Regions from separate parts of the Thalassospira sp. CH_XMU1420-2 genome, predicted to be linked through region 1. Evidence: predicted binding sites of a transcription regulator. Region 1 holds the regulator's gene; the other holds the start of a gene.
The links. Region 1 encodes PhoB, which activates phosphate uptake and scavenging genes when phosphate is short. Its sites were predicted from a motif close to TNTCATAAAACTGTCA; they were not measured.
Positions count from the first base shown of each region.

Region 1 (8,375 bases):
GATCAAGACGGCCGTTCTGTTTGTCTTGTCCTTGGCGATCCGGTTTGAACGGGGTTCGGCCCTTCGTGTTGCGATGAGCCTGGCAGCAGGCGGTGAATTTGCATTCGTCATGTTTGCACTGGCGGCCCAGAATGGTGCAATTCCGCGTGATCTTGCCGCGATGCTGATCCCGGTGGTTGCCTTGTCGATGGCATTGACACCGACCCTGATCAATCTTGGTCACCGGATCGAGGAAAAGCTGCACCCCAAGGAAGACGACCAGCTTGGCCCGATCTCGGATGAAACCGAAGGCATCCACCAGCATGTTCTGGTCATCGGCAGCGGGCGTGTTGGTCGGGTTTTGGCGCGTCTTTTGAAAACCCGCGATATTCCGTTCATTGTTCTCGACAGTGATGCCCAACAGGTATCGCGCGGCCGTGCAGAGGGACTTCCCGTATTCTTTGCCGATGGGTCACGCCCGGAAACATTCCGCGCCGCCCACACCGATGAAGCCCGTATCGCGGTTGTTGCCATGGGTAACCCGCATGCAACCGAAAAGACCGTGGCGCTTCTACGTCAGCATTATCCGCATCTCAAGATCTTTGCCCGCGCCCAGGACATCACCCATATCGGTCCGCTGTCGCGCAGCGGGGCCGATGCGGCAATTCCCGAAGTACTGGAAACCGGCCTTCGGCTTTCGGATCATGTGCTGTCGGCCTGTGACGTGCCACAAGAAGACATTGATGCCGAAATCGCCAAGTTCCGGCGCGCCGACATGTTGTTGATGAACGAACTGGCACCAAGGACCCAGCGTAAAAAAGCCCCGGAACCGGCACAAGCAGCACCGGCATCAGAAGTCGCACCAGAGACGACATCATCCGCGGCACCTGCATCCGTGGCATCTGCATCCCCGGCGACCGCGAAAACAACAAAGGCATCTGGCACGGCTGCGCAAACCGCAAAACCCAAACCGACGGCAAAGAAACCTGCGTCGCGTGCCATGCCAAAGAAAGCAACCGCGCGCAAGGTTGCGACAAAACCCGCCGCAACCAAAACAACGTCGGGCAAAACCACATCGGCCAAAAAAGCAGCGCCCCGCAAACCGGCGACAAAGACAGCGTCATCAGACAAATCGGCAACATCCGGGTCAAAACGCACCACACGCGGCAAAGCTAAAGACAGCTAAATGCAAAACCCCCGCGGCCTGTGGCAACGGGGGTTTTGTTTGATCTGAGTGTCAGAATTTTTTCCGACGAGCCATCCAACTAGCCAGCAGCCCGGCCTTGTGGCCGGATCAATCAGGCCGCAGTTTCCGAGTCCAGCGCATAGCCGGCTGCCCGAACCGTCCGGATGATGTCGCGGGTACCTTTGACATCATTCAGGGCCTTGCGCAGGCGGCGGATATGCACATCAACCGTGCGGGTTTCGACATAAATGTTCGGCCCCCAAACAGCATTCAAAAGCTGCTCGCGGGAGAAAACACGCCCCGGATGTTCAAGGAAGTAACGCAGAAGACGAAATTCGGTCGGACCAAGGTGGATGGCCTTGCCATTACGGCTGACGCGATGGGCGGCAAGATCCATTTCGATATCGGAATAGACCAACTGCCCTTGTGGTTGCGCCGGACCGGATCGGCGCAGAAGTGCGCGAATACGTGCCAGCAACTCGCCAATCGCGAACGGTTTGGTGACATAGTCATCAGCACCGGTATCAAGGCCGCGAATGCGATCCCCTTCTTCGCCGCGCGCAGTCACCATGATGACCGGCAAATCGCGGCTTTCGGGTTTGCGGCGGATCTGACGGCAAACCTCGATCCCCGACATGACCGGCAACATCCAGTCCAGAAGGACAAGATCAACATGCGTTTCAGCAAGAATTTTCAACGCTTCGTCACCGTCACCGGCTTCGACAACCTGCATCCCCTCACGTTCGAGGTTGTAGCGCAACATGGTTACGATTGCAGCTTCGTCCTCGACGATAAGAACCGTTGGGTCCATCTTCCTATGCTCCAGTGTCACTCATTCGGTTCGACAACAGCAAAGTTCGCTGCATCATTTTTTGGCCGGTCGATTGCCGGCAGGTCTTCGCCCTTGATCCGGTAATAGATCGTTTCGGCGATATTGGTGGCATGATCGCCAATACGTTCGATGTTCTTGGCGATGAACAGCATGTGGGTCGATGCCGTAATGTTGCGCGGATCTTCCATCATGTAGGTCAGCAATTCGCGGAACAGCGAATTGTACATGTCATCGACTTCCTGATCGCGCGCCCAGACGCGTTCCGCCTTTTCGGCGTCACCTTCGATATAGGCGTCGAGAACATCTTTGATGATTTCCTGTGCAAGCTTGCCCATATTCGGGATCACCTGGACCGGACGGATCGGCGGGATCTGGTTCAGGACCTGGGCACGTTTGGCAATGTTCTTGGCCAAATCACCAATACGCTCAAGATCATTGGACAGCTTAAGCGCCGTCACGACCTGACGCAGGTCATCAGCCATCGGCTGGCGCAGGGCCAGAAGACGGACCGCAAAGTCCTGCACTTCCTGTTCGAGAACATCGATACGATGGTCTGAAAGAATGACTTTTTCAGCCAGTTCCGAGTCACGCTTTACAATAGAGCGGATCGCAGAGATCAGCTGACTTTCTGCAAGCCCGCCCATCTGCGAGATGATGTTGTTCAGACGGGTCAGTTCCTCGTCGAACGAACTCACGATATGTGTTTTGTCGTCAGCCATTTATGCGTTCTCCTCGTATCGCTTAACCAAAGCGACCGGTAATGTAACCCTTGGTGCGGTCGTCTTTCGGGTTGGTGAAGATCTGATCGGTTTCACCAACTTCTACCAGCTTGCCAAGGTGGAAAAATGCGGTCCGCTGCGATACACGCGCAGCCTGCTGCATGGAGTGCGTCACGATCACGATCGTGTAGTTCGAACGCAGTTCGTCAATCAGCTCTTCGACCTTTGCCGTTGCAATCGGATCAAGTGCCGAGCACGGCTCGTCCATCAGAATGACTTCCGGGCTGACCGCGACCGCACGTGCGATGCAAAGACGCTGCTGCTGACCACCCGAAAGACCGGTAGCGGGCGATTGCAGGCGATCTTTGACTTCCTTGAGAAGACCGGCACGCTCAAGCGAGGTCATGACAATTTCATCAAGTTCGTCACGCGAATTGACCAGACCATGAATACGCGGGCCATAGGCCACGTTGTCATAGATCGATTTCGGGAACGGGTTCGGTTTCTGGAACACCATCCCGATACGTGCGCGCAGCTGAACAACGTCGATCCGCTTGTCATAGATATCGCGGCCATCAAGGGTCACCTTGCCATTGATGGTCACACCATCAATCGTGTCGTTCATGCGGTTCATACACCGCAGGAAGGTCGACTTGCCACAACCCGACGGGCCAATCAAAGCGGTAACCTGACGTTCGACGATATCCAGATTGACATCGAACAGCGCCTGGTTGTCGCTATAGAAAAGATTAAGGTCACGTGCCGTCATTTTCGGGCTTGCGACCGACGGCTCTGCCGTCATTGCGCTCTGGGATACAGCAGCCATTTTACCACTTCCGTTCAAATTTTTTGCGCAGATACACAGCCAGTCCATTCATCAGGATCAGGAAGGCCAGCAACACCATAATCGCTGCCGAGGTTTTCTCGACAAAGGCACGTTCCGGGCTGTCTGCCCACAGATAGATCTGGACCGGCAGAACCGTTGCCGGATCAAGTGCACCACCCGGGATATCAACGATGAAGGCAACCATGCCGATCATCAAAAGCGGTGCCGTTTCACCAAGTGCCTGTGCCATCCCAATGATCGTCCCGGTCAGAATGCCCGGCATCGCCAGCGGCAGCACATGGTGGGTTACGGTCTGAACCGGCGAGGCACCAAGACCAAGGGCCGCCTGGCGTATTGACGGCGGAACCGCCTTGATCGCTGCACGCGACGCAATGATGATGGTCGGCAAGGTCATCAGAGCCAGGGTCAAGCCGCCGACAACCGGGGCCGAACGCGGCAGATGCATGACATTGAGATAGACCTCAAGACCAAGCAGACCGAACACAATCGACGGCACAGCAGCAAGGTTGTTGATATTGACCTCAACAATGGTCGTGAACCGGTTCTTCGGTGCGAATTCTTCAAGATAGACCGCGGCAAGAACCCCGATCGGGAAGGACAGGGCCAAGGTTACAAGCAGGGTATAGAACGACCCGACAGCCGCCCCCCAGATACCGGCAAGTTCCGGCTCGCGGGAGTCACCACTGGTAAAGAAGCGGGCATGGAACTGCTTTTCGACCGCACCGTCTTCGACCAGTGCATTGTACCATCCGATTTCCTGGTCATTGAGACGACGGCTGCTTTCATCAACTTCGGCATCGATATAGCCTTTGTTGAGCATGTCGAAATCGTCACCGGAAATCAGCCAGATCTTGCGGGTCTGCCCGATCAGGTTCGGGTTTTCCATAACCCGTTCACGCAGATCATAGGACGCACCACCTGACACGATGCCATACAGATCACGGCGATCGCGGCGGCTGGTTACTTCGGGGAACCGTTCACGCAGGGACTGCTTGATCAGGCCGTCAAAGTTGGCCTTGCCGATAACGGCCGGATCACCCGTCCTGTCAGGATCGATTTCCGCCGGATCAAAGTGAACTTCAAGCTGAATGTAGGTCTGGAAGAATGCGCTATAGCCTTTGGAGACAATAGAGAAACCCAGAACAAACAAGGCCAGAAGCGCAACACCGATCGCGCTTAGTCCATAGATTTTAAAACGACGCTCAGCTGCGTAACGCTTTTTGATGTTACGTGCGATCTTCGGGCTGTCCCAGTCTACGGGCTTGTGCATTTTGTCCGAAATCACCTTTGCTGCGGCTCTGTCTTCCATAAGGGATGCCATATCAGTCATATTTCTCGCGATACTTCTGAACTACCTTAAGGGCAAATACGTTCAAGCCCAAGGTGACAAGGAAAAGAACCAGCCCCAACGCAAAGGCTGAGAGGGTTTTTGCACTGTCAAATTCCTGGTCGCCGACCAGAAGAGTAACAATCTGCACAGTCACAGTCGTCACGGCCTGAAGCGGGTTGACCGTCATGTTGGCTGCAAGACCTGCGGCCATCACCACAATCATCGTTTCACCAATTGCGCGCGACACAGCCAGAAGAACCGCACCGACAATCCCGGGCAAAGCCGCCGGGAAAATCACGTGGCGGATGGTTTCGGATTTGGTTGCGCCCAAACCATACGACCCGTCACGCAGCGATTTGGGCACCTGTGACATCACATCATCCGAAAGCGACGATACGAACGGGATGATCATGACCCCCATGACAAGCCCCGCCGCCAGCGCGCTTTCCGAACTGACATCAAGACCAAGGATCGCACCATTGTTGCGCAGGAACGGCGCAACCGTAAGGGCTGCGAAAAAGCCGTAAACAACAGTCGGAACACCAGCCAGAATTTCCAGTGCCGGTTTGGCAACCGCACGGAATTTCGGGGATGCGTATTCCCCCATATAAATGGCCGAGAACAATCCAACCGGAACTGCAACACACATTGCAATCACGGTAATCAGAAGCGTTCCGACAAACAGCGGAATGGCACCGAATGCGCCTTCGGATGCGACCTGGTCGGCGCGAATGGCCGTCTGCGGGCTCCATTCCAGACCGAACAGGAATTCAAGCGGGTTGATCTTGCTAAAGAAGTGCAGTGCTTCGAACAGAAGCGAAAACACAATTCCGACCGTAGACAGGATTGCAATCGCCGAACAGGCAATCATCACCCAGCGCGAAATGCGTTCGACGTTGTTGCGTGCGCGCAGTTCCGGCGAAATTTTGCGATAGGAAAGCGAAACCCCGATAACCGCACCACACAGCATCACGACAATCAGTGCTGCGTTGGCAATCGACTGCAAATTCGCAAGACGGCGACCGGCATCGACAACTTCGGGTGAAACAGTCAGATGCTGACCATTCCCCGCCGCAATCAACGAAATGCTGTTGAGTGCAAGCGACAGCTGACCGCTGTCAGATGTGATTTCTGCAGGCAGATCGGCAATGATCATCGCTTCGATGACCGATCCCTGGAACGTGTGCCAGACGAACAGCAACAGCAAAGCAGGAAGGCCGCACCACAGGGCAACATATGTCCCGTAATGAGCCGGAAGAGAATGAAGATTGCTGTAGCGTCCACCCGAAAGGGCAACGGCCCGCTGGCGCCCGAAATAGAAGGACAATGCACAAAGTGCAGCAACCGCGAGCAACAGGAAAGACAGGGACATTACGTTAAATCCGTTTGCCAGGTGAGCCTGTAGTAATCAGATGAGAGGCCAATAGGACAAAAACAATAAATTAATCAAGCCTGGAAACAAAGAAACCGATGGCAGCATTAGCCGCCATCGGTTGAAAGATCGCGTTACATGCTCAGCGGCGAAAGGTTCATCGCAGCGTTGCGTACAGCTTCACGCTCGGCGGCATCCATCGGGATCAGACCGCGGTCAGCAAGGTAACCTTCGTCACCGAATGCTTTGTCAGAGGTGAATTCTGCGAGGTATTCTTTCATACCCGGGATGGTGCCGACGTGTGCGTTCTTTACGTAGAAGTAAAGCGAACGCGAAACCGGATAGTCACCAGCCGAGATGGCTTCGAAGGTCGGCGAAACGCCTTCGATTTTCGAACCCTGAAGCTTGTCGCCATTCTGGTCGAGGAAGGAGAAACCGAAGATGCCAAGCGCGTCGTGGTTTGCTTCAAGCTTCTGAACGATCAGGTTGTCGTTCTCACCAGCTTCAACATAGGCACCGTCTTCACGAACGCCGGCGCAAACTGCTTTGTGCTGTTCTTTGTTGCTGTCTTTCAGAGCAGCAATCGCCGGGAAGGCATCGCAAGCTTCTTCGAGTACCAGCTCGGTGAAGGCATCACGGGTACCGGAGGTCGGCGGCGGGCCGAGAACTTCGATTTTAACGTCCGGCAGGCTCGGATCGATTTCCGACCAGGTGCTGTAGAAGTTGTCTACAAGCGACTTGCCGTCTTTGGACGGAACGGTTTTGGCAAGCGCCAGGAAGATCTGTTCTTTGGTCAGATCGATTTCAGGTGCTTCGTTCGAGTTCGACAGAACGATACCGTCGTAACCGACTTTAACTTCGGTAACTTCGGAGATGCCGTTCTTTGCACAAGTTTCAACTTCGGACTTCTTGATGCGACGCGAAGCGTTGGTGATGTCCGGGTGCTGTTCGCCAACACCTGCACAGAACAGCTTCAAACCACCGCCAGAACCGGTCGATTCAATAACCGGGGTTTTGAACGAGGTGGTTTTACCGAATTCTTCTGCAACTGCGGTTGCAAACGGGAAAACGGTGGACGAACCAACGATACGAATCTGGTCACGTGCCTGGGCAGCGCCAGCAAAGGCAACGCTCATCAGCGCCGCAACAGCAAGAGTCTTCTTCATGGTATATTCCCCAATGGTTGTTCCACTTCGGAACGGTGCAACGATCTGCGAGGCGGACTCTAACGCTGGGTGCTTACGGTATTGTGTCGCTTTTGTTAACGTTATGTGACAACGTATCAGAGCAGTAAAAACGCCGTGATTTATCGATAAATATCAATGATATAAAAGAATCACGGCCCGGCAGAAATCACGTCAAATCCGACCGGTTTTCTGCCTTGGCGGGCCAATTGGCGACACACTGTAACAAAAACTGTCACATTTGATGGTTCCGGCTGATCGGGCAAAGATGCGGCCACACGGTTCAGGAATAATCCCGGCGCCCTCTTTACATGACAGGCAATCCACGCAACTGTGCATCAGGGACAGCAAAACGCCGCTCGCACGACCGGGCGGCATCATCAGGAGAACGACATGAGCAACGCATCGATCGACGAGATTCAGGAACTGATCCAGAAACTGTCAGGGGAACTCGGCGAAATGTCCGAAGCAGCATCCCGGCATATCGATGATCTGCATGTCGCAGTAAATAACGTGGCATCCCACGTTCTGGCGATCGAGGCGATTCTGGCGCTTGTCGCGCAAAAGGTCGAAATTGACGATGCCGCCGCAATACAGTGGATTCGCGACAAGACCGCAGCATATGCCGAAGACGGCAACGAAGGATCGGCCGCCGAAGGCATCGCACAAAGCCTTTTGGGCAAGGAAGAATCCTGAGCCGGCATTAACCGGCCGACACGCCAAGTGACCAGTTCGTGATCGCGCATTGCGATCCTTATGTAAAAAAGACGGCAGGATTCCCCGCCGTCTTTTTATATTTCGTCTTCTTTTATTAATGGCCCAGGGAAGTTTTTCCCCGCAGCATCCGGACCGGGGTCAGGACGCCAGGCTTGCTGCGCCAATCCGGTCGCGCAGCTTTTCGGGCACCGGCCCACCTGCCGCCCAGT
Region 1 is NZ_JAYMEG010000001.1:566,461-574,835, reverse strand. It holds gene WA429_RS02535 (cation:proton antiporter domain-containing protein) at 1-1,165, shown strand, start outside; gene phoB (phosphate regulon transcriptional regulator PhoB) at 1,278-1,976, opposite strand; gene phoU (phosphate signaling complex protein PhoU) at 1,994-2,716, opposite strand; gene pstB (phosphate ABC transporter ATP-binding protein PstB) at 2,739-3,542, opposite strand; gene pstA (phosphate ABC transporter permease PstA) at 3,544-4,833, opposite strand; gene pstC (phosphate ABC transporter permease subunit PstC) at 4,886-6,265, opposite strand; gene WA429_RS02505 (PstS family phosphate ABC transporter substrate-binding protein) at 6,400-7,431, opposite strand; gene WA429_RS02500 (hypothetical protein) at 7,843-8,145, shown strand; gene glcF (glycolate oxidase subunit GlcF) at 8,305-8,375, opposite strand, start outside.

Region 2 (8,375 bases), 180 kb from region 1:
ATGCGTGCCTGCCCGGTTAGCTTGGTTATTGGCGCGTATTGGGTCCGCCCATCAACGCCCCCACCGCCATCACGGTCAGTTTGGCACGCAAGTCGGGATCGAGCCGGTCTAGATCACCCTGCTTGCTGCGCAGGGCCTTTACCGCCTCGTTGATCAGTTCCTGACGGCGTTCATCGGCTTCGGTCGGGATTTTGCTTTTTTGTTTGCCAAGTTTGGCATCAGCCGCATTCAGGGCCTTCATGATTTCGGTGTGCGGGGTGTCTGACTGTTCTGTCAGGGTCTCGGCCAGGGCAAGGGCGCGTGCTTCTTCAAGCGACATGCCTTCATCCTGATGGGCAAGGGCACGGTCTTCGATGCGCCGCGCCTGACGGGCCTGGGCGGCCGCCTGTTCGGCGGTCGCCGGGTCACGGACCTGAAGGGATTGCGCATCGTTATAGGCACGAATGGCATCGCGGCCCTTCTTGCCGACAAAGACGCGCATCAGCGTTTCCTTGAGCAATCCCATCAATTGATCCTTCGATTATTTTTCCCGCACGGGGATTCAACCATTATGCACATAAAGGGTTTCGAAATCATTGCCCGGCTTCGTGCGCGAAACCGGCAATGATTTAAATATGTTGTGCAACACGGCCTTCTTCAACTGCCAGAATATAGGCAATCAGCGCTTCGCAATCGGCTGTCTGAAGATGTTCAAGATCACAGACAAAATCGACATTCGCACGCGCCGGATCATCCGAATGGCCAACAATGCCGAATTTGACATATTCCGCATCCATCGCATCAAGTGCCGAGATCAGATCGGCAACACTGACCCGGTCCGGGGATGTCATGGATGTTCGGATCAGCACCAGCATGTCGGCATCGCAATCAATAACCTGGCGGGCAATTGACTGGGCATCGGAATGCGGCGGGGCGACATCCACATCAAAACCGCCATCGGCAAACAGGGTGGCGACATGTTTGTGATGGGCCTGTTCCTCGGACGAGGCGGTGGCCAGAAGAAGCCTTGGATGACGGCCTTCTATTTCTGCAAATCTGGCAAGATTGGTCGCGAGTTGGGGAGACGTCATGATACCTCGCTTGGTTGTGCCCGCGATTGCCAAAAGCGACAAACGCGGGACATATCTTTGCGGTATGCCTTTGCCACAGTATCCCTTTGATCGCCGGGGCTGACAAGCCTTGCGCTGCGAGTGCCCCTACCAACCGGCCAATTCAAGCGGATTGACCCCGATCACATGGGCATGCCCGCCCAGAAGCACGGCATAAATCACACAACCAAGCAGCAGATCACGCCACCTGATCGCCCCTTTGAGCAGCCCGGACGGCGAAAACCGCCGAGTCCCTTGTAAAATTGCATCCCGACGGGCCGCAGACATGTCACGCAGGCGGATTTTCTCCATGCGCCAAAATCCGATCAGGGCAAAGACTGCACTGCCGCCAAAAAAGATCACTGCCACCAAATCGCCATTGGCAACGACATGGCCAGCCCCCCACAGCATCACGCCCAGCAACAAAGGATGACGGCAAAAAAGATTGATGCCCGGACGGTCCGGATCAAAGCCGGATCGACGCCCGATTGACAACGGACAGGGTTGAAGAATGGCGCAGGCCCACAAAATAGAAGCGGGTAACATGATGATAATCAACAGTTTTGCACGCACAGGATGAAAATCCCAAAGCCATGACGACTCTGCTGCGATCACCTCGTGAATGACCCATGCAAACAGGATGGTCGAAACAAGTGAGAAACCAACAACATAGGCCCGATACCCGATCAGACCGACGATTTTACCCCTGAGCAGACCGGGAATGATATGTGCCCCAAGGAAAACCGCGAGCGAGATGAAAAACCAGACCAAAGTGCGATCCCCTCTTTACATTGCTGCTTCAACATGCAAATTGCGCTGTTCTCGCATACGGGCCGGGGTGCGAATCTCCAAGACCCTTGCGTTACGAGATATTAGCGGATACCTCTGTATCCCTGTTTGACATCGGACAATAAGCAACTGCTGACGGGAATAAAACCGTCCGGCAGGCAACGGAACACGGAATATACTCGAAATGAGCTGGACGCCGGAAAAGATTGAATTGCTGACCTCGCTCTGGAATCAGGGCTGGACCACGGCACGCATCGGTGAAGAACTGGGTGTTGGCAAGAATGCCGTCGTAGGTAAGGCACACCGCCTTGGCCTGCCCAAACGCCCGTCTCCGATTCAGCGCCGTGCAGAGGAAGCTGAACAGAAGAAAGCCCCGGCCCCCAAACAACAGAGCAAAGGTATCTCGATCTTTGATCTTGGTGCTGGCATGTGCCGCTGGCCGTTTGGCGACCCGGGCGATGATGACTTCCACTTCTGTGGCAAGAAGATCGTCCCGAGCAAGCCCTATTGCGAAGAACATTGCGCACAGGCTTATCTGAACGGTAAGAACCCGCGTGAAGACAACCCGCCTGCACAGCAGGGTCAGGGTGGCAAAGGTCCGCAGGCCGCCAACAAGAAATAACATTTGATCGGGATAGAATGCCCGCCCGAATAAAAAAGCCGCCCGTTTCGCCGGGCGGCTTTTCTTATGGTGCATTGTTATGATGCGAAACAAGCAGACAGACTATTTGGTCTGCAGGACATATTTGGCAAAGCCGTCCTGATCCTCACCGATAAAGCTGATATTGTCCGGGGCATTGGCGGCCGCCGATGCCTTGGGGCTGGTGACAAAGGTCACCTTGGACGCATCGCCAATCGGGGCAAAGGTCCAGTTGCCATCGGCCTTGGGATCGATTTCCTTTTCAGTCAGGATATAGTTGGCAAGAACCGTGCGGTTTTCATCGGGGGCCTCGACAATGATGGTCGATCCGTCCAGTCCCGGGAAATTGCCGCCACCGCCAGCGCGATAGTTATTGGTCGCAACGACAAACTGCTGATCTGCGGTAACCGGTTTGCCATCAAAGCTCAGATTGACGATGCGGTGACTATCGGCATTCACCACTTCACCGGCCTTGTTATAGCGGGCAGGTTTGGTCACATCGATCTGATAGGTCACCCCGTCAATCACGTCATAGTTATAGGTCGGGAAATCAGGGTTGATCAGCGGCTGTTCATCGCTGTTGTTCGGGTCAATCTGATTGAACTGGCCCGCCGACATTTCAAGCCATTCACGGACCTGATCACCATTCAGCAGAACCGCACGCACCGTGTTGGGATAGATATAAAGATCAGCCACGTTTTTAAGCGCGATCTTGCCTTCGGGGATGTCGGTGAAATAGTCCGGACCACCACGCCCGCCGGCCTTGAACGGTGCCCCGGCCGACAGGATCGGAATGCCGTCATATTCCGATCCGTTCAGGATCTTTTCCAGATACCATTTCTGGGCATTGGTCACGATCTGGATCGAGGGATCATCGGCCACCAGCGCAAAGAAACTGTTGATCGGGGCCGATGTCGTACCCACACCTTCGCGCATATAGGCGATCGTTCCTTCGTGCTCTTCCTTGACCGCGGCGATGATTTCGGGATCGGCTTCAACCAGCGGGGTGATGGTACGGCCTTCGCGCTGATAGATCGGGCGGGCGTCTGACAGGCTGTCAACGACGGTCCATTCCCCCGCATCAGAAACATTGAGCGTCAGATCAATCACGCCAAGATGACTGCCCCAGAAGCCCGGCATTACCGCGGCAACACCATTGATCGTGCCTTTGGCGATATCGACACCTTCAAGATCGGAAAAGGCATCGGACGGGAAGACCGTATGGGCATGACCAAACAGGATGGCGTCAATGCCATCGACCTTTGACAGGTAATAGGTAGCGTTTTCTTCCATGCCGTGGCGTTCCATGGTCGAAAGACCGGAATGCGGAACGGCAATGACAATGTCAGCCCCCTTTTCACGCATTTCCGGGACATATTTTTCGGCCATTTCAACAATGTCCTTGGTAAAGACCTTACCTTCCAGATTGGCCTTGTCCCATTGCATGATCTGAGGCGGGACAAACCCGATCACCCCGACCTTTGCCTTGTGGCTTTTACCTTCGTCATCGACAAATTCGCGATCAAGCAGCACATAGGGCTGGAAATAGGGTTTGTCATTTTCGGCATTGCCATCACCATCATCAACAAAGATGTTAGCGCTAACATACGGGAAGTTTGCCCCGGCAATCGCGGTTTCAAGGAACTCCATCCCGTAATTGAATTCATGGTTCCCGAGATTGGCCGCGTCATAGCCCAGCAGGTTCATTGCCTTGTAGACCGGATGGGTTTCGCCCTTTTTCAGGCCGCGTTCCTTGGCCATGTAATCGCCAAGCGGATTGCCCTGGATCAGATCACCGTTATCAACAAAGACGACATTTTCTGCCTCGCCGCGTGCGGTCTTGAGCAAGGTCGCGACCTTTGCCAGACCGACCGTGTCCGATTCACCATCACGGTAATAATCATAATTGACCAGATGGGTGTGAATATCCGTGGTTTCGAGGATACGCAGCGAAACCGTGCTGTCGGCCAGTGCTGTGCCGCTGAGCAATGCCAGCGAAAGTCCGATCGCGGATGCGCCAGCGGTGCGAAGGCCTGCCTTGTGGATGAATGTCATGGGTCTTTTCCCTGTTCGAGTGCTCGGTCGATCAACTTTATTCTTGTTCAGATGGTCAGGTTTTGAAGATTTTGCGAAAAAGATGGGGCAAATACAAATGGAAACGCCCGCGCATCTGCACGGGCGTTTCCGGATTTGAAACAAAGCGCCAAAAAGGCCATTGAGATCAGGCAGGAACGGCATGCGGCGATTTGTAGCCCCGCACCACTTCGTTCCCAGGTTCCGGATCATGGGGCACATTAAGCGCAAGCACCAGCGACACAGCCGCCATCGCCGCACCGGCCAGGAACACCGCACTTGGCGAAAACAGCCACAACAATCCGAATGCCGCAGGAATGAAGACCGCTGCGATATGGTTGATCGTGAAGCTGACCCCTGCTGTTGACGAAATATCGGCCGGATCGGCGATCTTCTGGAAATAGGTCTTGATGGCGATTGCCATGGCAAAGAACAGATGATCGATCACATAAAGGCCACCGGCAACCACATGGTTGTCAACAAAGGCATAGGAGACGAACACGATGAACAGACCGATATATTCAAAGGTCAGGGCACGGCGTTCCCCCCATTTGCCGATCAGCTTGCCGATCTTGGGTGCGAGGAACATGTTGATCGCGTGGTTCAGTAGATACAGCAACGTGATGGTTGCCGCGTCATATCCGAACTTTTCAACCATCAGGAAGCCGGCAAACACGGTAAAGATCTGGCGTCGGGCGCCGCTCATGAAGGTCAGCGCATAATAAAGCCAGTAGCGTTTGCGCAAGATCAGCTTTTTGGTTTGCGGATGGGCATCGGAGAATTTCGGGAAAGCGCCCCAGACAAACAACGCCGCAATCACCGTCAGCGCGCCGCCAAACAGATAGACATAACGATAGTCGACATCGAAGATTTCCAGCATCAGCCAGACAACCCCGAACATCACAAGCGATGAAATCGACTTCGCCGAAAGCTGTTTGCCCATCACCATGGCGGTGCGTTCCTTTTTGACCCACTGCAAGGAAAGCGCCTGTTGCATGGTTTCAAAATAATGGAAGCCAATCGACATCAGAACCGTGGTGCAATACAGACCAATCACCGTCGGGAAATATCCCGAAATTGCCACCCCGACCCCTAGGACCAGCAAGGACAGCAACGCAAATGTCTGTTCGCGCAGTACCAGCAAGACAAAGATCGCGGTAAAGGCAAGGAACCCCGGAATTTCACGCAGGGACTGCAAAATTCCGATCTCACGTCCCGTAAAGTCCGCCATCTCGATCGAAAAGTTGTTCAAAAGCGCCATCCATGTCGAAAAGGACAATGGCATGGCTGCGGCCATCACAATCAGAAGAACTTCCGGATTGCGCCAGCCCTTATAGACCGGGACACCGGCCGCCGCCGCGTCGGACACCTCACCGATCGGGGCCGCGTGGTTGGAGGCTTCGGGTATGATTTCTTCCTTGGACATTTTGTCTCCCCGGACTGGGCCGCATTGGTGGCGGTTCCGCTGTCACGCATCGTATGTTTTGGAATGAAACCAAATTAAACCTATTGCAGTCCGTCTGTCTTACGATAATCTGCCATCATATATCGCAAAACAGACACACGAGGCGTTCCGATGGACCGTCCAACCCCGATTGACGAAGCCAACCATATCCGTCCGCGCCCCTATGCGTTGCCGCGCCCGATCTATGTCCGTATGAGCGACGTGCCCGCCGGGCACAGCATCGGCGCGCACAGCCATGACTGGTGCCAACTGATTTACGCATCCGAAGGGACGATGAAGGTCATTACCGAAGCCGGGATATGGATCGTGCCGCCACAACGCGCGGTCTGGGTGCCGCCCCATCTTGAACACGCCGTGACCCATGCGACCTTTACCCGTGCGCGCCATATCTATATTGACCGCACTGCGCCGGTGAACCTGCCTGATCGGTGCATGGTACTTGATGTCAGTCCGCTGTTGCGTGAACTGATCCGTGCGGCAACCGAAATTCCGATCGAATATGACGAAGATGGCGCAGAAGGCCGTTTGATGCGGGTTCTGCTTGATCAATTACGGGCGCCGGACCAGGAAAACCTGCATCTTCCGGCCCCGAAGGACGCGCGGCTTGGCAAGATTTGCGACGCGCTGCTTGAAAACCCGGCAGATAACCGCACCCTGGATGACTGGTCGCGCATCTGCGGGGCGTCATCACGCACATTGGCACGGCTGTTTCTGCGCGAAACCGGGATGCCGTTTCGCGATTGGCGCCAAAAACTGCGCCTGCTTTATGCACTTGAAAAACTGGCGAATGACCGCCCTGTCACCGAGATCGCGCTTGATCTTGGCTACGAAACGCCATCCGCCTTCATCGCCATGTTCCGTAAGGTTACCGGACGCACACCGGGCGGCTATTTCCGCTGATCATCCCGCGATGCCAGCCCGGAAAACCCGGCCCGCCATCCCGTGCAACGTCAATCGTTACTGAAATTGCGCAGCGGCGGAAAGATGTCATTGTCGGGTTCGGGATCGATGTCATATCGGCGGATGGCTTTGGCGTGGGCCTGTCCGGATTTGCGGTTCTGGGCACACAGATTGTGAATTTCAACCATCATGTCCGATGACCAGCAAAGGGCATTTGCCTTGCCTTCTGCCCGGGCTTTTTCAGAAGCCTTGTCAGATGCGCTGCCGGTTTTGTCTCGAAGGGCTTCTTCATGCAGACTTTCGCCATCACGACCAACAAGCATCCGATCAAGGGTCGGCATCACATCGGCAATGCTTTTGAGAACCGAGACACTTTCACCGATGGTGCGGATCATTGCCATGGCCATTGCCTCATACGGATCAGAGGGCGGCGGTCCATCGGCAATTTCCTTGCTGCTTTCGGCGATCAGATCAAAATTGGACCGCGACCGCGCCAGCAAGGCCACCGGACTGTTCCCGGCCTTGTAATTGGGTTCGTTAATGCGGCGACCTGGCACAATATGGCAGGCCGGCCCCCAGTCACGTCCCGGATCAGAGAAGTTGCGCTCTCCTTTCCGACGTGCCGGGTGTGAATCGACTGAATTCATGTTCTCCCCCAGAGAGAAATCTCAGCGTTGCCCCGAATGCCCCGCTGTTTCTTCAATCGACCGCAGAGCTTTATATTTTGATGCGCTTGTTTAGCACAGCTTGTGGTTGTCCAATGCACACGGCGTCCAAATCGCTTTGCATTGAGTCCAAAAATCATCGAAAAACCGCCTGTTCCGTAACGTCCATACCTTTGGACCCACCCTTGGGGATAGGCAAATTGACGCCCGCTATACCAAAGGTCTTTTGCACCGGATGGCGATTGGCTGTAGTTAAATTAGAAAAGCTGCAAATTAAAAATGCGGCAAAAACAATGACCGTCATCACACATGGTTTCCTGCAATACGCAGCGTCGGGTAACGCGACGTATCACCAAGTGATGATCACGATCAGGCACATCGATGTCGGGGGGAAAGGAGGCGATCGGGATGTGTCATAGCCAATTACGGCACAGACCATTAAATCAGAATAAACTAATTTAAATTATCCGAATTTAATAGCTTTACCTCATTCGTTAGTTTACTTAATCTCGACCTGTGGATAGGCAAGTACGCCTGACCCAATCCACACCGCATACATTCGTTGTAAGTGTCCGCCACGTAGGCAATTGGGGTAGCAAGATGCAACCGGATCAAGATTCTGCTGGAACCACCAGCACGTTCTTCACTGTCGACAATCTGCCGATGCAGGACCGTTTTCCGGTCTGGAAAGAGTCGATATCCTGTCTTTTCGATGTAGATGCCGAAAAACAGGTTCGGGAAGATGATTTCCGAAC
Region 2 is NZ_JAYMEG010000001.1:745,655-754,029, reverse strand. It holds gene WA429_RS03360 (hypothetical protein) at 26-505, opposite strand; gene WA429_RS03355 (hypothetical protein) at 609-1,070, opposite strand; gene WA429_RS03350 (NnrU family protein) at 1,197-1,859, opposite strand; gene WA429_RS03345 (GcrA family cell cycle regulator) at 2,062-2,499, shown strand; gene WA429_RS03340 (bifunctional 2',3'-cyclic-nucleotide 2'-phosphodiesterase/3'-nucleotidase) at 2,602-4,572, opposite strand; gene WA429_RS03335 (MFS transporter) at 4,739-6,016, opposite strand; gene WA429_RS03330 (AraC family transcriptional regulator) at 6,167-6,955, shown strand; gene WA429_RS03325 (hypothetical protein) at 7,006-7,602, opposite strand; gene WA429_RS03320 (hypothetical protein) at 7,757-7,924, opposite strand; gene WA429_RS03315 (helix-turn-helix domain-containing protein) at 8,221-8,375, shown strand, end outside.
Region 2: the regulator PhoB is predicted to act here: its motif matches at 4,636-4,651, upstream of WA429_RS03340 (bifunctional 2',3'-cyclic-nucleotide 2'-phosphodiesterase/3'-nucleotidase).